Streptacidiphilus albus JL83: one gene and its partner. The protein of the gene in region 1 interacts with the protein of each later gene in a pairwise test. Links are inferred from orthologs where the notes say so. Each region holds a gene or a part of one and is shown on either strand. Other genes may lie near its edges.

What was found.
Region 2: the proteins of ndk (region 1) and ung interact in binary tests that used the Escherichia coli proteins (3 or more experiments, as listed by UniProt). The link is inferred for Streptacidiphilus albus JL83 from one-to-one orthologs.

Annotation. Positions count from the first base shown.
Region 1 is NZ_JQML01000001.1:2,731,805-2,741,750, forward strand. Bases 7,146-9,946 are described here. They hold ndk (nucleoside-diphosphate kinase), read right to left. Parts: upstream 8,853-9,946; coding sequence 8,439-8,852; downstream 7,146-8,438. Other genes in these bases: BS75_RS11890 (rod shape-determining protein), read right to left, coding at 7,146-8,087; BS75_RS11900 (DUF4233 domain-containing protein), read right to left, coding at 9,058-9,390; folC (bifunctional tetrahydrofolate synthase/dihydrofolate synthase), read right to left, coding at 9,453-9,946. In the rest of the region: BS75_RS11865 (TIGR03960 family B12-binding radical SAM protein), read right to left, coding at 1-1,467; rod shape-determining protein RodA, read right to left, coding at 1,568-2,782; mrdA (penicillin-binding protein 2), read right to left, coding at 2,779-5,031; rod shape-determining protein MreD, read right to left, coding at 5,175-5,921; rod shape-determining protein MreC, read right to left, coding at 6,090-6,965; more of BS75_RS11890, read right to left, coding at 7,062-7,145. UniProt on the Escherichia coli protein: Major role in the synthesis of nucleoside triphosphates other than ATP. The ATP gamma phosphate is transferred to the NDP beta phosphate via a ping-pong mechanism, using a phosphorylated active-site intermediate.
Region 2 is NZ_JQML01000001.1:5,896,043-5,906,043, reverse strand. What follows is about bases 2,631-5,486. They hold ung (uracil-DNA glycosylase), read right to left. Parts: upstream 4,479-5,486; coding sequence 3,783-4,478; downstream 2,631-3,782. Other genes in these bases: BS75_RS25840 (class F sortase), read right to left, coding at 5,458-5,486; BS75_RS48520 (TetR/AcrR family transcriptional regulator), read right to left, coding at 4,577-5,347; BS75_RS25855 (DedA family protein), read left to right, coding at 2,968-3,747; BS75_RS25860 (hypothetical protein), read right to left, coding at 2,631-2,688. In the rest of the region: BS75_RS25865 (MFS transporter), read right to left, coding at 1-1,180; more of BS75_RS25860, read right to left, coding at 1,315-2,630; more of BS75_RS25840, read right to left, coding at 5,487-6,315; BS75_RS44780 (hypothetical protein), read right to left, coding at 6,308-7,234; BS75_RS25830 (HAD-IIA family hydrolase), read left to right, coding at 7,573-8,352; BS75_RS25825 (phosphonatase-like hydrolase), read right to left, coding at 8,403-9,116; BS75_RS25820 (TIGR03364 family FAD-dependent oxidoreductase), read right to left, coding at 9,116-10,001. UniProt on the Escherichia coli protein: Excises uracil residues from the DNA which can arise as a result of misincorporation of dUMP residues by DNA polymerase or due to deamination of cytosine.

The DNA of each region.
Region 1 (9,946 bases):
CTTCTTCAACCGGTCGTCGGTCGCGTCGACGCCGAGCTGCGGGGCCCACTGGAAGGGCGTGTGCGGCTTGGGCACGAAGCCGCCGATGGAGACGGTGCAGCGGATGTCGTTCTGCCCGCTGACCTCGCGGCCCTTCTGGATGACGTTCTTCGCCATCTCGGCGATCTGCAGCACGTCCTCGTCGGTCTCGGTGGGGAGGCCGACCATGAAGTACAGCTTCACCTGGCGCCAGCCGTTGCCGTAGGCGGCGGCGACGGTGCGGATGAGGTCCTCCTCGGACACCATCTTGTTGATCACCTTGCGGATCCGCTCGCTGCCGCCCTCGGGGGCGAAGGTCAGACCGGAGCGGCGGCCGTTGCGGGTGAGCTCGTTGGCCAGGTCGATGTTGAACGCGTCGACCCGGGTGGACGGCAGCGACAGGCCGACCTTGTCCGCCTCGTAGCGGTCGGCGAGGCCCTTGGCGATGTCCGCGATCTCGGTGTGGTCGGCGGAGGACAGCGACAGCAGGCCGACCTCCTCGAAGCCGGTGGCCTTGAGGCCGCGGTCGACCATCTCGCCGATGCCGGTGATGCTTCGCTCCCGCACCGGGCGCGTGATCATGCCGGCCTGGCAGAAGCGGCAGCCGCGGGTGCAGCCGCGGAAGATCTCCACGGACATCCGCTCGTGCACCGTCTCGGCCAGCGGGACCAGGGGCTGCTTGGGGTAGGGCCACTCGTCGAGGTCCATCACGGTGTGCTTGGACACCCGCCACGGCACGCCGGAGATGGTCGGCACCATCCGGCCGATCCGGCCGTCCGGCAGGTACTCGACGTCGTAGAACCGGGGCACGTACACCCCGCCGGTCCGGGCCAGCCGGAACAGCAGTTCGTCGCGCGGGCTGCGGCCGTCCGCCCCGGGGCGGCCCTCGGCCTTCCAGGCCCGGATGACCTCGGTCATGTCCAGCACGGCCTGCTCGCCGTCGCCGATGACGGCGGCGTCCAGGAAGTCCGCGATCGGCTCCGGGTTGAACGCCGCATGGCCGCCGGCCAGCACGATCGGGTCGTCCACGGTCCGGTCCTCGGCCAGCAGCGGGATGCCGGCCAGGTCCAGCGCGGTGAGCATGTTGGTGTAGCCCAGCTCGGTCGAGAAGCTGAGGCCGAAGACGTCGAAGGCCTTCACCGGGCGGTGCGCGTCCACGGTGAACTGGGGCACCCGGTGCTCGCGCATCAGGGCCTCCAGGTCGGGCCAGACGCTGTAGGTGCGCTCGGCCAGCACGCCCTCGCGCTCGTTCAGCACCTCGTAGAGGATCATGACGCCCTGGTTGGGCAGGCCGACCTCGTAGGCGTCGGGGTACATCAGCGCCCAGCGGACGTCACAGGCGTCCCAGTCCTTGACCGTGGAGTTGAGCTCGCCACCGACGTACTGGATCGGCTTCTGGACGTGCGGGAGGAGGGCCTCCAGGCGCGGGAAGACCGACTCGACAGACATAGAGGAGGACTTTCGTGTGGACACAGGGGTGACCACTCAGGATAACGCGGCGCGGGGGTCCGCCGGGCCGCCCGGCGATCCGGCCGGTGGCCGGGCGGTCTCAGCCGCCCATCGGCGAGCGCTGCATCCGGACCGACTGGAGCAGTCCGATCCCGGTCCAGATCGCGAACATGGAAGAGCCCCCGTAGCTGACGAAGGGCAGCGGGATGCCGGCCACCGGCATGATGCCCAGGGTCATGCCGATGTTCTCGAAGCCCTGGAAGCCGAACCAGGCGACCACGCCGGCCGCGACCAGGGTGCTGTAGAGGTCGTCCGCCTGCCGGGCGATCCGGCAGGCCCGCCAGAGCACCACGCCGAGCAGCACGATGATCAGCCCGGCGCCGACGAAGCCCAGCTCCTCCCCGGCGACGGTGAAGACGAAGTCGGTCTGCTGCTCCGGCACGAACTGCCCGGTGGTCTGGGTGCCGTGGAAGAGCCCGCTGCCGGTCAGCCCGCCGGAGCCGATGGCGATCCGGGCCTGGGCGGTGTTGTAGCCGACACCGGAGGGGTCGAGGCCGGGGTCGGCGAAGGCCGCGAAGCGGGCGATCTGGTACTGCTTCAGCAGGTGCAGCCGGACCACCGCGAAGGCGCCGAGGCCCCCGCCCGCGACCAGGCCGAGCAGCCAGCGGGTGGAGGCCCCGGAGGCCAGCAGCAGGCCGAGGATGATCACCACCATCACCATGGTCGAGCCGAGGTCCGGCATCAGCAGGATGACCCCGATCGGCAGCCCGGCCAGCAGCAGCGACTGGATGATCGCCCCGCCGCGCGGAAACCGGTCCTCCCCCGCGTCCACCCGGGCCGACAGCAGGGTGGCCATGCCGAGAATGATCGCGATCTTGCAGAACTCGGAGGGCTGGACCGAGAAACCGCCGCCCAGCACGATCCAGGAGTGCGCGCCGTTGACGGTCGAGCCCAGCGGGCTGAGCACCGCCAGCACCCCGACCAGCGCCAGGGCGTAGAGGAACGGCACGGCGGTGCGCAGCCGGTGGTGCCCGAGCAGCACCACGGCCGCGCACAGGCCGATCCCGATCGCCGTGTTCATCAGGTGCCGGACCAGGAAGAACTGCGGATCGCCGTGGTTGATGTCGCTGCGGGCGCGGGTCGCCGACCAGACCAGCAGCGAGCCGATGCCGGAGAGCGCCAGCGCGGCCAGCACCAGCGGCCAGTCCAGCCGCCGCAGCGCCGAGCCCTTGGCCGTCAGCCGGCCGAGCAGCCCGCGCTGCGGGGTGTAGCGGGGGCTGCGGTAGCTGGTCGTCAGTCCGCCGAGGCCGGTCATGCGCCCTCCCTCCGCTCCGGGGCCAGGGCGAAGAGCGGGCCGGGACCCGCCGCGAACGGCAGGCTGGAACCGGGCGCGGAGACCGTCACCGCCGGGACGCTCGCCTCGGCCTGCTGCACCGCCGCCGCCCGGAGGTCGTTCTGCTGGAGCGCGGTGGCCTGCTCGACGATGCCGGAGGGGGCGAAGGTCGGCAGCGCCGTCTGCGGGGTCGGCAGCAGCGCCTTCTTCGGGTCGATGCTGTTGTCGGCCTGGATGCCGTAGAGCGCGTTGTAGATGTTGCGGACGGCCGGTCCCGCGCCGCCGGAGCCGGTGCCGCCCTGGGAGATGGTCATCACCACGGCGTAGTCCTTGGTGTAGGTGTCGAACCAGGAGGTGGTCTGCTTGCCGACGACCTCGGCGGTACCGGTCTTGGCGTGCAGCTGGATCTTGTCCTGCGGCCAGCCCGCGAACTTCCAGGCCGCGGTGCCCTCGGTGACCACGCCGGCGGTGGCGGCGTCGATGTACTGGAGGGTGCGCTGGGTGTCCGGGAGCCTGCCCTGCACCACCGGGGCGATGTTCTGCACCAGCTTGCCGGTCGGGGTGACCACGGCCTTGGCGATCTCCGGTTTGTACAGCGTGCCGCCGTTGGCCAGGGCCGAGTAGATCCGGGCCATCTGGATCGGGGTGACCAGGGTGTCGCCCTGGCCGATGGCGTAGTTGACCTCGTCACCGGCGCGCAGGGTGGCGAAGTCGGTGCAGTCCTCGCGGGCGATCTGGGTCAGGTAGTCGTTCTTCCCGGAGGCCGCCTGCTGGCACCAGGTGTTCTTCATCTCGGCGTAGTAGGCGTCGTGCCAGGCCCGGTCCGGCACCCGGCCGGCGACCTCGGCGGGCAGGTCGATCCCGGTGGCCTGGCCGAGGCCGAACTGGTGCGCGGCCTTGTAGAGCCAGTCGGCCGGGTGGGTCGGCCTGGTTCCGCCGTCCTTCATCCACTGCTGGTAGGCGATGTTGTAGAAGACGGTGTCGCAGGAGACCTCCAGCGCCTTCGACAGGTTGATCATGCCGAAGTTCTCACCCTCGAAGTTCTTGAACTCCCGGCCGCCGATCATCATCGAGGAGGTGCAGGGGAAGGTGTCGCTGTAGGTGTAGCCCGCGTTGATCGCCCCTGAGGTGCTGACCACCTTGAAGGTCGAGCCGGGCGCGCTCTGACCCTGTATGGCCCGGTTCAGCAGCGGGAAGTCGGAGTTCGCGTTGGTCAGCGCGGCGTAGTCCTTCTCCGAGATGCCGCCGGTCCAGATGTTCGGGTTGTAGGTGGGCGCGCTGGCCATGGCGATCACCCGCCCGGTGTGGACGTCCATCACGATCACCGCGCCGGAGTCCGCCTTGAAGTTCTCCTTGGTGACGGTGTCCCAGGTCTTCCGCAGCGTCACCAGCGCCTGCTGCAGCTGCTGCTCGGCGATGCCCTGGATCCGGGCGTCGATGCTGGTCACGATGTCGTTGCCGGGGGACGCCGCGCTCTGCCCGGCACTGCCGATCACCCGGCCCAGGTTGTCGACCTCCAGGTTGTCCACGCCCGGCTGGCCGCGCAGCTGGGTGTCGTAGACGGACTCCAGGCCGGCCCGGCCGACCTGGTCGGAGGCCGCGTAGGCGGACTTGCCCTCGGCGTTGGTGGCGGCGTTGATCTCGTCCTGGGTGACCGGCGACAGGTAGCCGAGCAGCTGGGCGGCGTTGGCCCCGGCCGGACCGGGGTACTGCCGGACCGCCGTGGGGTCGGCGGTGACACCGGGGAAGTCCTCGCGGCGCTCCATGATCTGCATCGCCTGCTGGGCGGTGGCCTGCTCGGTGACCGGGATCGGCTGGTAGGGCGAACCGTTCCAGCAGGGCTGCGGGGTGACCGCGTCGCACAGCCGGACCTTGTCGTGGACCTCGGTCGGGCTCATCCCCAGCACCTGGGCCAGCCGGCCGAGCACGGCCTTGCCGCCGTCCTGCTGCTGGAGCAGCGCGGTGCGGCTGACGGAGACCACCAGCTGGGTGGAGTTGTCCGCCAGCGGCATGCCGTTGGCGTCCAGGATCTCGCCGCGCACGGCCGGGACCAGCACCGGCCGGATGTGGTTGGAGACTGCCTCCTGCGAGTACTGCTGGCCGTTGCGGATCTGCAGGAACCAGAGCCTCCCGCCGAGGGTCGCCAGCAGGGACAGGACGATGACCTGGAGGATCAGCAGGCGTCCGGTCACCCGGCTGCTGCGCCCCCCGGTCTCCGGGGTGTGGTTCATGGGTCTCGCTTCCCGCCCTGGTGGTACGGATGCCGGTGGTACGAAATGCCAGTGGTGCGAAATGCCGGTCGTGCGAAATGCCGGTCGTGCGAAATGCCGGTCGTGCGAAATGCCGGTGGCCGTGCGCCCGAGGGCGGCCCGGCTCAGTCGTCGACGCCGCTCACGCGGCTGTTCCAGTCGCTCTCGTCGGTGCGCATGATCCGGCCGCCGTCGCGGCCCGCGCGCCGGCCGCCGTCGCCGAAGCCGGGCACCGTGCCGAGGCCCGCCGCGCCGCTGGTGCGGTCGCCGCCGGTGCCGAAGAAGGAGCCCCGGCGGTCGAGCCCGGAGCGGCCGCGGGTGGTCCGCCGCATGCCGGCGCCGAAGACGGTGCCGCCGTGGCCGGCCAGGTCGTCGACCGAGCGCCGGGCCAGCGCCATCACGCCCGGCACCACGAACGGCGCCAGCAGCACGTCGTAGACCACGGCGGTGACCAGCAGGCCGGGCATCCCGACGTGCCGGGCGGCGGTGTCGCCGACCATCGCGCCGACGGCGGCGTAGAGCAGCGTCGCGGTGATCGCCGCCGCAGCGACCACCAGCAGCGGCAGCCCCACCGAACGGATGTGCCCGCCCGGCGGGCGGATCAGCCCGGCCGCGTAGCCGAGCACGCAGAGCACCAGCGCGTAGCTGCCGACCGCGTGGTCGGACGGCGGGGCCAGGTCGGCCAGCAGCCCGGCGGCGAAGCCGACCAGGCAGCCGCCGACGGGGCCGTAGACCAGTGCCAGCCCTATCACCACGAGCAGCATCAGGTCCGGCACGGCGCCGGGCAGGCCCAGCCGGGCGAGGACGCTGACCTGGACGACCAGCGCCACCACGATCAGGACCGCGGAGAGCAGGATGCGGTGCAGCCACATGCCGGTCGGCCTTTCTCAGCTCTGTCGGTACCGCGTTGTCTCAGTGCGGCGTTTCGGTGATGGGCCGGGCCATCAGTACAGCGGTACCGCACGGCGGCGGCCCCGCGTCGCTGACACGCCGTCCGTCCGACGGACCGTCACAGTGACGCCACGTCAGCAGCACGGCCGTCAGTGGCCGGTGGCCGGCTTCGCCGGCAGCACGGCGTAGCGGGGGTCGGTCGCGGGCGGCTGGACGACCACGCCGACCAGGTCGAGCGTGGTGAAGCTGACGAAGGGCTGGACCAGCACGGTCCGGGTCAGCTGGCCCGGGGTGTTCTCGACCCGGACCACGGTGCCGACCGGCACCCCGGGCACGAACGGGCGGTCGTTCTGCGAGCCGAAGGTCACCAGCCGGTCGCCGGTCCTGACCCGCGCCTGTCCGTTCAGCAGTTCGACCCGCATCGGGCCGTTGCCCTGACCGGTCGCGAAACCGATCTCGCCGCTGCCCTCCATCCGGGTGCCGACGCCGAAGTCCGGGTCGCTGGCCAGCAGCACCGTCGAGGTCTCCGGGCTGACCGTGGTGACCCGGCCCACCAGGCCGTCGCCGTTGATGACGGTCATGTCGCGGCTGATGCCGTCATTGCTGCCGATGTCGATGGTGACGGTCCAGGAGAAGCCCTGGGCCGCCCCGATCGCGACGACCTGGGCGGCCTTGATGGTGTACTGGCCCGCCCCGGCCACGCCGAGCAGCTTGGTCAGCTCGGCGGAGCGGCTCTGGACCAGGTCCGAGCTGGAGACCTGCTGCTTCAGCCGGGCGTTCTGCTGCTCCAGTGCGCGGATGCGGTCGCCGCTGGTCCCGGACTCGCGCAGCGAGCGGAAGGCGTCGGAGACCGGCTGGACCGCCCCGGCGACCCCGGTCTCGACCGGGCCGAGGACGGAGGCGGCCGTGTCCCGGGCCCCGTTCAGGGGCGAGTGGTCGCCGCCTCGGATGTCGACGGTGATCAGTGCGAACGCGACGGCGACCAGCAGGACGAGCAGGAGCCGACTTTCTCGTGTGTCCCTCACGGTCCTCGGCGGGGCCCTTCAAGAGGTGCGGAGCTCCCGGGAGCTGTGGTTCCCGGGACCTGTCAGGATACTGATGGTGCGTCAATCAGCGGGGGCTCAGCGACGCGGCTGGGAGTCCAGCACCTGCTGCAGCGCCTCGAACTCCTCGACGCACTTGCCGGCGCCCAGGGCGACCGAGTCGAGCGGGTTCTCGGCGATGTGGACCGGCATGCCGGTCTCCCGGCGCAGCCGTTCGTCGAGGCCGCGCAGCAGCGCGCCGCCCCCGGTGAGCACGATGCCCCGGTCCATGACGTCGCCCGCGAGCTCCGGGGGGCACTGGTCGAGGGTCGTCTTCACCGCGTCGACGATGGCGTTGACCGGCTCCTCGATCGCCTGGCGGACCTCGGCGGCGGAGATCACCACGGTCTTCGGCAGGCCGCTGACCAGGTCGCGGCCACGGATCTCGCTGTGCTCCTCCTTGTCCCCGTCGATCGGGAAGGCGGAGCCGATGGTCATCTTGATCTGTTCGGCGGAGCGCTCGCCGAGCAGCAGCGAGTACTCCTTCTTGATGTGCTGGATGACGGCGTTGTCGAGCTCGTCGCCGGCCACCCGGATGGACTGCGCGGTGACGATGCCGCCGAGCGAGATCACGGCGACCTCGGTGGTGCCGCCGCCGATGTCGACCACCATGTTGCCGGTGGGCTCGTGCACCGGGAGGCCCGCGCCGATCGCGGCGGCCATCGGCTCCTCGATGATGTGCACCTGGCGCGCCCCGGCCTGCCGGGACGCCTCGATGACGGCGCGTCGTTCCACCCCGGTGATGCCGCTGGGCACGCAGACCACGACCCGGGGGCGGGCCAGGTAGCGCCGGCGGTGGATCTTCAGGATGAAGTAGCGGAGCATCCGCTCGGTGATCTCGAAGTCGGCGATCACGCCGTCCTTGAGCGGGCGGATGGCGACGATGTTGCCGGGCGTGCGCCCGATCATCTTCTTCGCCTCGGAGCCGACGGCGAGGATGCCGCCGGTGTTGGTGTTGACAGCGACCACTGACGGTTCGTTGAGGACGATCCCGCGGCCCCTGACGTACACGAGCGTGTTGGCGGTGCCGAGGTCGACAGCCATGTCACGACCGATGAACGACATGCTGTTGTTCGCCATGGGCTTGGGGGGCCTTCCCGAGGTTCGAGGGTGGGGGCGGCTGCGGGCTCGCGATGGCAGACCGTCAGCCACCGTTGCCGAGTAGCTCCATGGTAGCCATGGAGGCACACAGGGTGACCGTGGACTTGTGTCCAGTATTCAGGCAGACGATCAGATTTTTCACTATTGGGACGCCTGTGTCGGCTGCCAGGTTCCACGGAATCATTACTTCCGATTGCCTGACAACTCCTGTGCCCCCACTCGGACAGGTGGGTGACGGCCATACGGCCGAGCGGACCGGACGCACCGTCAGCTGCGTCCGGTCCGCTGTCGGCCGACCTCGAAGACTCGGAAGGATCAGGCGTGGGCCGGGAAGAAGATCTTGATCTCGCGCTCGGCGGAGGCCTCGGAGTCGGAGGCGTGGATCAGGTTCTCCCGGGTGATGGTGGCGAAGTCGCCGCGGATCGTGCCGGGGCCCGCCTCCAGCGGGTTGGTCTTGCCGGCCAGCGCCCGGATGCCCTCGATCACGCTCTCGCCCTCGACGATCAGCGCCACCGACGGACCGGAGGACATGAACGTGAGCAGCGGCTCGTAGAACGGCTTGCCGAGGTGCTCGGCGTAGTGCTGCTCCAGCGTCGCCGCGTCCAGCGTGCGCAGCTCCATGGCGGCCAGGGTCCAACCGGCCTTGCGTTCGATCCGGGAGACGATCTCGCCGACCAGTCCGCGCCGGACGGCGTCGGGCTTCAGGAGGACGAGGCTGCGCTGCGACATGGGGCGCTCCGAGGTTCTGGTGGCGACGGCGCTGCCGGGTGGCGACAGCGGTGATGATCGGTGCCGAGCCTACCCGGAGCGAATACCGGGACGTCAGCCGGTCAGCTGTGCGGCCGGAGGCCCGTCAAGGCCCCGGTACAAAAGTCAGGTGAGAAGTCCGGCCGGACACCCCGATGGCCGTACCGGGGCCCGGCCGGACGTCCGCTCAGACCGCGGCGGCCCGGGCCGCCTTGATCACGTCGATCTTCCGCCCGTAGTGCACCGAGGCCCACCACAGCGCGGCGAAGATCACGCCCAGTGCGTACATCATCCCGACCACCGCGCCGCTGGCGATCAGCGCGACCTGGAGCACCCACCCGACGGCCACCGCACCCGGGCGCGTGATCATCCCGCAGAGCAGGACGCAGAGCGCCATCGCCGCCCCGCACACCGCCCAGAGGGTGCCGTGGGAGACGGAGGAGAGGTGCATCGCCACCAGGGCGGCGAAGCCCACCACCATTGCCTCGGCGATCAGGGTGGAGGAGCAGAGGGTACGCACAGCAGGGGCCTCTCGGGCGGGTGACTCGGAACGCAGGAACTCGGGAAAGCGGGGGTCGTGCCTCAGCGCGGCCCGAGCAGGATACGGGCCTCGCCGACGGTGATGATGGAGCCGGTGACGAGCACGCCCGAGCCGCCGAGCTCGCCCACCTCCTCGGCCAGGGTGACCGCCGCCTCGATGGCGTCGTCCAGCCGGGGCTCGACCTGCACCCGGTCCGCGCCGAAGATCTCGACGGCGGTCTCGGCCAGGGCGTCCACCGAGGTGGCGCGCTGGGTCGAGTTCTGGGTGATGACGACCTCGGTCAGGACCGGCTCCAGCGCCTCCAGCAACCCCGCCGAGTCCTTGTCTCCGCTGGTGCTGATGACCCCGATCAGCCGGGTGAAGCCGAAGGACTCCCCGATCGCCTCGGCGGTGACCCGCGCCCCGGCCGGGTTGTGGGCGGCGTCCAGCACGATGGTGGGGCTGCGCCGGATCACCTCAAGCCGGCCGGGCGAACTGACGCCGGAGAAGGCGGCGCGGACCTTGTCGATGTCCAGCGGCTCCTCGCGGGCCGTGC
Region 2 (10,001 bases), 3.2 Mb from region 1 along the record:
CCGGGGCCGCACCCAGCACCATGCCGGTGATCAGCGACATCACCATCACCAGCCCACCGGCCTCCAGGCCGGCGCCGATCAGGATCACCCAGACCCCGGAGTGCACCTGGGCCAGGGTCATCGCGGCGAAGCCGGCGGCGGCGACCAGGAAGCCGAGGGCGATCACCGAGGCGGCGTGGAACCGCGCGGCCAGCACGGCCGCCAGCGGCGCGCAGCCGCCGACGACGACGGTCGGCGCCAGGCTCCAGAGCGCGCCGGCCAGCGGGCTCAGCCCGAGCACGGACTCCAGGTACTGGGTGGTGAACACCGAGATGCCGACCATGGCCACCATCGCCAGCAGGTTGACCATCAGCGGCGCACTGAAGGCGCGGCGGCGGAAGAGCGACATGTCCAGCAGCGCGCCCGGGTGGACGAGCTGACGGCGGACGAAGACCGCGCCGACGGCCAGGCCCAGCACAATGCCGACGGCGGGCAGCGGCTCGAAGCCGTTGCCGGCGAGTTCCTTGACGCCGTAGACCACCGGCAGCACGGCCCCGAGCGAGAGCAGCGAGCCGAGCAGGTCGAAGCCGTGGGTGCGCCGCTCGGCCGGGGTGCGCGACTCGGGCAGCAGCACCGGGCCGAGCACCAGCAGCAGCGCCATCGCCGGAAGGTTGACCAGGAAGATCGAGCCCCACCAGAAGTGCTCCAGCAGGATGCCGCTGACGACCGGTCCGAGGCCGATGCCGGCCGTCATCGCGCCGGTCCAGGCGGTGAGCACCCTGGCCCGCTGCCGGTCGTCCCGGAACATGGCGCGGAGCAGGCCGAGGGTGCTCGGCATCAGGGTCGCCCCGCCCAGTCCGAGCAGGGCGCGGGCGCCGATCAGCATCGCCGCGCCGGTGGCGTAGGCGGCGAGCACCGAGGCCCCGCCGAAGGCGACCGCGCCGATGAGCAGCAGCCGGCGGCGGCCGATCCGGTCGCCGAGCGCCCCCATGGTGATCAGCAGTCCGGCCAGGACGAAGCCGTACATGTCGAGGATCCACAGCTGCTGGGTGCTGCTGGGGTGGAGCGCCCGGCCGATGAAGGGGACGGCGAAGTAGAGCACCGACACATCCATCGAGACGAGCAGCAGCGGCAGGGCGAGCACGGCGAGCCCGAGCCACTCCCTCCGTCCGGCGCGGTTGCCGGTGGTGACCTGGTCCATGGCGGTGCCCCCTTCGTCTGCCGACGCGCGGCAAGCTTCTGCGTATGCCTTACGCACTACTGCGTAAGCTATACGCATAAGGGCGGAGGGGGCAACCCCCCCCGCAGCGGCGGGCGGTCCGTCCGGCCCCGGCCTCAGGCGAACTCCGCCAGTCGCGGCCTCACCCCCACCAGCACCAGCACCAGTGCCGCCCCCAGCAGCGCCGAGGGCAGCACCACCCAGCCGGAGAGATCCCCGCCCGCGGCTGCCAGATGGACGTCCACCACCTGCAGCCCCTGCTGCGCCAGCCGGCCGAGCTGGGTGCTGAAGTCGTAGGAGGCGAACGCGACCTCACCCCGGGTCACCCCGGTGAGCTGCACGGACGCCTGGTCCAGCTGCCCGGCGTCGGCGTACTGGCGCAGCCGGGCGTCGGCCGCCAGATAGGCCGTCCTGGTCCGCGCCACCGCCGGGTCGCCGGTCTGGCCCGCCAGCTGCCGCTCCAGGTCGTCCATCAGCCCGGTGTAGGTCTGCTGCAGCGGCACCCGGTAGGCGTCGTCCACCAGCCAGCGGCTCTCCGAGGCCTCCGCGTTCGCCGCCTCGACCTGGCCCAGGGCGGCGACCGTGTAGGGCGCGTACCCCCGGTCCACCGCCGTGGCGACCTGGTCGGCCGCGCCCAGCAGCGACGTCGTGGCGGACAGCAGCACCGCCAGCACGCAGGCGGTCGCCAGCAGCAGGGCCGGGTTGAGCACCCGGCGGTGCCGTCGGGCCAGGTCCCGCTGCCAGCGGAGCAGCAGGGCCAGCGTCGCCAGCCCGAGCAGACCCAGCAGCAGCGCCCCCAGCCGGTCGTCCCGCCGGGCGGTGCCGCCGTCGGCGGCGACCTGCTGCTGCGCCTGCGCGAGCAGCTGCGCCGCCTGCGGCAGGGTGGTCTGCTGGAGCTGCCCCTCGGCCAGGTCGTAGTAGTCCAGCGCGAGTTCCGGCGGGCGGCCGACGACCGGGTCCTGCTGGCTGGTGGCCGAGAACTCCGAGGTGCCGCTCAGGGTGTCGTAGAGCGAGAGGCTGTTCAGCAGCCCCTGCACGGTCCGGTCGCCGGCCGAACCGGCCGGGTAGGAGGCGGCCAGGACCGCGAGGTCGGCGCTGATCCGGCGCCGGTCGGCCTGGGCCGTCAGCTCCGCGAGCACGCCGTCGGCCACCAGCGTCGGCTGCTGCCCCGGAGCCGGCGGCGTCGAGGCGTAACCGACGACCAGGGTGTCGGCGTGCTGGGCGTCCTGGTCCGCCAGCGCCTGGGAGAGGTCGGCGGCGGCGACGGCGCGGGGCTCGGAGACCGAGGCCAGCCGGTCCAGGTCCGAGCGGGCGAGGGAGAACGCGGTGAGCGCGCCCACCAGCAGCGCGGCCACCAGGACCAGCGCGGCGGCGGCCTGGATCCGGAGCCGCAGCACCGGCGTGGCCCGGGCACGCCGCCGGCGCCGCGCCGGCCCGGGTGGAGGAAGCTGCGGTGGGGTCGATGCCGTAGGTGCAGTCGTCGCAGTCACATGAAGGACGCTAGAAACTCCTTAGGGCATTCCCCCGTCCCCTCGGCATACGGAATGCGAACAGTACGTCACAGAAAGCAACGGAACGAACGGTTCCGGCGCTTCCGCCGACCGCCCGCTCGACCGTCGCACGATTGCCGCGCCACCGCTCATGGCCACGGTAAGAACCCCCCGCCCCCACTGCCGGTAGAGTGGGCGCGGGTGTGACCATGGCTCGGGTTCACGTTGTTTCTCGACGAACACCCTGACCTGTTGAGACAACACCATGCAAGGAGCCCCATGAGCGCGGCTGCGTCCCTGTTCGGCTCCTCATGGCTCTCCATAGTCGCCGTCCTCTCCGTGTTCGGGGACGCCTTCATGCCGCTGATCCCGGACGGCACGGCTGTGATCGCCGCCACCATGGGCACCCACACCTCGCCGCTGATCCTCGGCCTGTGCGTGGCCCTGGCCTCCTTCAGCGCGGACGTGGCGCTGCTCAAGGTCTCCCGGCGCGCGGCCGGCTGGGCCCAGCGCCGACTCCGCAGGAGCCCCACCGCGGCCACCGCCGCAGCGCATGTGCTGGAGGCGCTGGAGAGCAAGCGGGTGCGGACGATACTGCTGTTCCGCTTCGTCTCCGGCGGCCGTTCGCTGCTGGACCTGACGGTGGGCACCAGCACCCGGCCGCCGCGCCACTACCTGCGCTGGTCGGCGGTGTCCTCGACGGTGTGGGCGACCTACATCGTCGGCCTCGGCTACCTGAACGCCCACACCTTCAAGACCGGGCTGCTGAGCTTCGGGGTGTCCTGCCTGGCGGCCACGGTCGTCAGCGTGGTGATCGCGCGGATGGTGCAGCGGCAGCGCCGGGCCACCCGTGAGGCGCAGCTGGCCCGGGAGGCGGCGGCGGTGGCGGAGGCCACCGAGGCCTCGGGCCCGAACGGCGTGGTGGTCGCCTCGCTGGAGCACGGGGCGAGCGTGGTGGTGACCGCCTCGGTCCCGTCCCCGGCCGGCGCACCGGCCCTGGAGGCCGTCACCGGCCCGGACGCCGGCTCCGACCTGGAAGGCGCCACGCTCGCCGGCTGAGGCCGGGCGCCCCGGCGGGCCGCCCGGCGGGGCGGCTACTCCGGGAGGCTCCAGTCGATCGGGGTGCGGCCGAGGTCGGCGAGGGCCTTGTCGATCTGCGAGAACGGGCGGGTGCCGATGAAGTGCTTGACCGAGAGCGGCGAGGGGTGCCCGCCCTGGACCACGATGTGCCGCGAGGTGTCGATCAGCCGCAGCTTCTTCTTGGCGTAGGCGCCCCACAGCACGAACACCACCGGGTCGGGCTGCTCGCCGACCGCCCGGATCACCGCGTCGGTGAAGGTCTCCCAGCCCTTGTCCTTGTGGGAGTTGGCCTCGTGCGCCCGGACCGTCAGCACCGCGTTGAGCAGCAGCACGCCCTGGTCGGCCCAGGCCTGGAGGTTGCCGTGGTCGGGCGCGGTGACGCCGACGTCGGTGCCGAGCTCCTTGTAGATGTTCCGGAGCGAGGGCGGGACCTTCACGCCGCGCTTCACCGAGAAGCACATCCCGTGGGCCTGGCCCTCGCCGTGGTACGGGTCCTGGCCCAGCAGCAGCACCTTGACCTGGCCGTAGGGGGTGGAGCTGAGGGCGGAGAAGACCTCGCCGCTCGGCGGGAAGACCTGACCCTCGGCACGCTCGGCGGCGACGAACCCGGCCAGCTCCGCGAAGTACGGCTTGGCCGTCTCCCCCGCGAGCACCTCGCGCCAGGACTCGGGCAGGACGAACTCGTCGAGCGAAGAGGGGGTGGTAGACATGCGAGCGACCTCCAGCAGGGACCGGACCGAACTGCACAGCACGGTATCCGGTGCCACCGACAGTCCGCCGCCCCGCTCCCCGCTCCCGGTCTCCGCCCTCAGTCGCGCCGGAGCTCCCGGGCCACCCCCGCCGCGACGCCGTCCAGCACCCGTTCGAGCCCGTCGCGGAACACCCGGTCCGGGTCGGGGTGCTCGTCGGCCTCCACCACGAAGCGGGCCAGCAGCGGGAACTCGCCGGAGGCCAGCACCTGCTCGAAGTAGGGGCCGACCAGGCCCCGGTAGTCGTCCTCGGTCTGCCCGGTGCGGCGGACCAGCTCCGCCTCGCCGATCTCGACCAGCACCACGCCGCGGACATAGGCCACGACCGTCCCGGTCAGCTCCGAGACCGCCTGGACGGGGAGGCCCAGGCCGCCCATGATGCCGAGCATCCGCTCGGTGCGGCGCAGCACCTGCGGACCGAGCGGCGGCCGGCTCACGCCCACCGACAGCACCCAGGGGTGGCGGAGCATCAGCGCCCGGTACCGGACCGCGAAGCCGAACAGCTCCGCCCGCCAGCCGCCCCGGCCGACGGTGTCCCCGGCGTCCTCGGGCAGCGGCGACTCCTCGCCGTAGACCTCGTCGGTCATCAGGTCGAGCAGGTCGTCCTTGGTCTCGACGTAGCGGTAGAGCGACATGGTGCCGACGCCCAGCTCCCCGGCCACCCGGCGCATGGAGACCGCCTCCACGCCCTCCGCGTCGGCGACGACGACGGCCGCCGCGACGATCGCGCCGACGCTGAGCGAGGGCTGCGGCCCCCGCCCGGCCACCCGGGGCCTGGCCCACACCGGGAGCCGTGTCGACGACCGCCCCGTGGACTGCTCTGCCGCCACCACTGCCCCTTTGCTCGGCCCGCGCCCACCGCGCTGCTGCCCAGTACGCTTCCCGCGCTCCCCGCGGGAGAGCTGCGTACATGGTACGCAGCTCTCCCGCGCAGACGCACTCAACCCGCGCCGGTGAGATGCGCGAACAGCACCACATTGCCGCTGTACTCCTGCCGCGCCCGGTCGTAGCCGCCGCCGCAGGTGATGATCCGCAGCTGGGCGTCGGCCGAGGCGCCGTAGACCAGGGCGTCGGGGAAGCCGTCCTTGGGATAGGTCCGCAGCCGGTCCACCGTGAACCGGGCGGTCGAGCCGTCCAGCCGGGCGACCTCGACCAGCGCCCCGGGCTTCACCGCCGAGAGGTTCCACAGCACCGCGGGCCCGGTGCGGGTGTCCACGTGCCCGACCAGGAGGGCGGTGCCGGCCTCGCCGGGGGTGACCGAGTCGCGGATCCAGCCGGCCGTCCTCGGCTGCGAGAACGGCGGCACCTCGGGGTTGCCCCGGCTGTCGGTGCCGAGGCCGAGCAGCGGCGCGGACAGGCCGATCGACGGGATCATCAGCTGCAGCGGCGTGGAGCGCGGCAGCGGCGCCCGGGTCGCCGGGACGGCCGGGTCCGCGCCCCGGCCGAGCGAGTCCGAGGAGACCGGGGCGCCGTCGGCCGCCGACCGGGCCCCTGGGGCGCTGCCGGAGCCGCTGCCGAGGCTGGTCCCGGCCAGGACGCCGAACTGCACCCCGGGGCGCTGGGCGGGCGCCACCCCCAGGGCCGCGCCGCCGAGGGCCACCGCGCACAGCAGCGCGGACAGCGTGCCGGAGGCGGTCCCCAGGGTCCGCCGCAGCGAGCGCGGCCGGGCCCGCCCGCGCGGCCGACCGCGCAGCCGGCCCCGCAGCGGACCGCGCAGTCGGGCGCGGAGCCGTCGGCGCAGCTGCCGGGGCAGCCGGTGGAGCAGCCCGCGCAGCGCCTGCCCGGCCTGCTCAGCCACGACGCGCCGGACGCCGCCGGCGGACCGTGAGGACGAGTCCGGCGAGGGCCGCCGCGCCGGTGAGCGCCAGCGAGGCGTACTCGGCCGCCGCGGAGCGGGCCGGCACCAGCGTCCGGACCCCGCCCAGGTCGGCGACGACGTCGCGGGTCGCCCCCCAACCGCCGCCGGCGGCCAGCGGTCCGCGCCGGACCACGGTGAGGCTGCCGCTGGCGACGGTCCGCCCCCGGCAGCTCTCGGTGAGGGTGTACGTGCCGGGCGCCGTCCCCTGGGCGACGGTGGCCTGGGCGAACAGTCCGCCGTCCGCCGCCGGGCCGAGCACCGCGCCCTTGCCGAAGGCGGGCGAGGTGACGATGCTGCCGGTCACGCAGTCGGCGAAGGTCCGCAGGTCGACGCTGCCGCCGGGGTGGGTGACGCCGGGGGCGGCGGTGATGACGTCGACCACGGGGACGGCGGTCGGCTGCTCCGGGCCGTTGCTGACACCGGCGGTGACCAGGGTGGTGGTCTCCGCCTGCTGCTGGACGGCCTGCTGACGGACTGCCTGCTGGCGGGCGGCCTGCGGCGGGACCGTCTGCGGCCGGACCGCGGGGCGCGGGAGGTGCCGGCGGTGCCGTGCGACCGGCGGCGGAACGTCCGGCGGGCCGTCGGTCTGCGGGCGGACGTCCGCGAGCGGGGCCCGCGCCGAGGAGAGCGCGGCGCCGGGGACCGCCGCCGCGGCCTGGCCGCCGCAGCCGAGGGCCAGCGCGGAGAGGGCCGCCGTGGCGCAGACCAGCCGGACGGCGGTCCCGCGCCGGACAGCGCGGTCGGCGACGCGGCGGCCGGCGACAGCGCGGTCGGCGACGCGGTCGGCGGCCGGGCCGCCGGGGCCCGGCTCCGGAGGAACCATCGGTGGAAACAACTGCCCGTCAGTCCTGCCGAACACGCAGGGCTCCTCTCGGTCCGGGGCCGCCGAGGTGGGTCTCGGCCATTCACCCTTACCAGCCCAAAATATGACGAGATGCCACTTTTTGATGGCGCGACATCCGCCAGTCGGCAATCCGCCGTGGCCAACCGGGTGAACCGCTCATGCGAACGGCCCCGCCCTCGAACAGAGGGGCGGGGCGGCGCCGCGCCCGGAGCAGCACACTGCTGCTTGTGGCCACGGACGACTAGGCTGACGGTGCTGGGGCAGACAGTGGTGCCCGGCCGGCCGCCGGTGTCCGGTCCGGAGCGATGCAGGGAAATCGTTCAGAACCATCGCAAGACCTAGGAGACACCAACGTGGCAGAGCGCAAGGCGATCGAGTCCTGGCTCACCGACATGGACGGAGTCCTCATCCACGAGGGCGTGCCGATCCCCGGGGCCGACGCCTTCCTGAAGCGACTCCGTGACTCCGGGAAGCCCTTCCTGGTGCTCACCAACAATTCGATGTACACCCAGCGCGACCTCCACGCCCGGCTGGCCAGGATGGGACTCGACGTCCCGGTCGAGCACATCTGGACCTCCGCGCTGGCCACCGCCAAGTTCCTCGACGACCAGCGGCCCGGCGGCACCGCCTATGTCATCGGCGAGGCGGGCCTGACCACGGCCCTGCACGACGTCGGCTACATCCTCACCGACACCGACCCCGACTTCGTCATCCTCGGGGAGACCCGGACCTACTCCTTCGAGGCCATGACCAAGGCCGTCCGGCTGATCAACGCCGGGGCCCGCTTCATCGCCACCAACCCGGACGAGACCGGACCCTCCGCCGAGGGCGCACTGCCGGCCACCGGGGCGGTCGCGGCGCTCATCACCAAGGCCACCGGTGTGGAGCCCTACTTCGTCGGAAAGCCCAACCCGCTGATGATGCGCGCCGGACTCAACGCCATCGGCGCCCACTCCGAGACCAGCGCCATGATCGGCGACCGGATGGACACCGACATCGTCTCGGGCATGGAGGCCGGCATGACGACCTTCCTCGTCCTCACCGGTCTGACCCAGGCCGCCGACGTCGAGCGCTTCCCCTACCGGCCGACCAATGTGGCGGACTCGATCGCCGACCTGGTCGACCTGATCTGAGCCGACGCCGAAGGCCCCTCCCGCGAGCGGGAGGGGCCTTCCGTTTCGCGTCAGCCGTTCAGCAGCGCCGGGAGCTCCGCCACCGAGCCCAGGACGTGGGTGGCCCCGCCGCCGCGCAGCCGCTCGGCGTCGTGCGCGCCGGTGAGCACGCCCGCGACCACGCCCGCCCCGGCGCTCGCGCCGCAGCGCATGTCGTACGCGGTGTCGCCGACCACGGCCAGCTCGCGGACGTCGTCCGCCGCGCGGGTGCGCAGCAGCGCGGCCAGCGCCAGGTCCGGGTACGGACGGCCGCGGCCGCCCGCGTCGGCCGGGCAGAGCACCAGGTCGGCCAGGCCCTGCCAGCCCAGCGCGTCCAGGATCCGCTGCTGGGTCGGACCGGAGAAGCCGGTGGTCAGCACCACCGTCAGGCCGGACTTCCGCAGCTCGCGAATGGTGTCCTCGGCGCCGGGCAGCGCCGCGCAGTGACCCTGGTCGACCAGGTCGTGGTAGGCGGCCTCGAAGGCGACGTTGGCGCGCTGGGCGGCGTCCTCCTCGCCGAACAGCTCACGGAAGACGCTGATCTTGCTCTCGCCCATGGTGTCGCGGACGTACTGCACCATCCGCTCGTGCTGCTCGGTGCCCCGGACCACGCCCAGCGCGGACGCGGCGGCGTCGAAGGCCTGCTCCACCAGGCCGTCGTCGGCGACGGTGGTGCCGGCCATGTCCAGCACCACCAGCCGGGTGCGCAGCGGGGCCGGCGTGCTGCCGTTCGTCGGATCAGTCATCAGAGTCCCATCTCCGCAACGGTCGCCTCGCCGATCGCGGGCGAACAGGTCATCCCCCGGCCGCCGGGGCCGGTCACCAGCCACACGCCCTCGCGCACCTGCTCGCGGTGCACCACCTCGGTGGTGTCCAGGCACTGCGCGTACACCCCGGCCCAACGGCGGCGGACCGCCGGCAGCGGACGGCCGAGGAGGCCCTCCGCGACACCGGTCAGGTAGGCGTACGGGTCCTCGACCACGTCGAAGCCGAAGGGCTGGTCGTACTCGTGGGTGTCGCCGATGGTCAGCGAGCCGTCGGCGCGCTGCACCATCAGCAGCTGCATCCGGTGGCCGGCGGCGGTCGGGTGCTGCGGCTGGCCGGCGTTGAGCGCCTCCAGCGCCGGACCGGCGTAGGCCGGGTAGTAGCGGAAGCTGTCGCCGTCGGCGACCGAGGTGGTCAGCTGCTCGCCGAGCGGCTCGGTCTGCATCATCTGCAGCCGGACCCGACGCACCGGCAGTTCCGGTGCCAGCTCGCGGACCAGGCCGCCGAGCCAGGCGCCGGTGCACAGCACCACCGCGTCGCCGCCGTGGACCTCGCCCCGGTCGTCCCGCACCGCGCGCTGCCCGCCGGCGTCCAGCACCTCGCGGACCTCGCGCCCGCCGAGGAAGGTGTAGCGGCCGGAGGCGGCCAGGTGCGCCTGCAGCGCCCGCTGGGTCACCCGCGGCTCGACCTGGGCGTCGAGCGGGCTCCACAGCGCGCCCAACTGCTCGCCGCGCAGCGCCGGGTTGGCCTTGCGCACGGCCTCCTCGTCCAGTAGTTCCCAGCCGCGCACCGCGGCGTCCGGCCGGGCGACGACCTCGGCGGCGACCGCGTGCTCGGCCTCGGTGCGCAGCACCGTGAGCGAACCG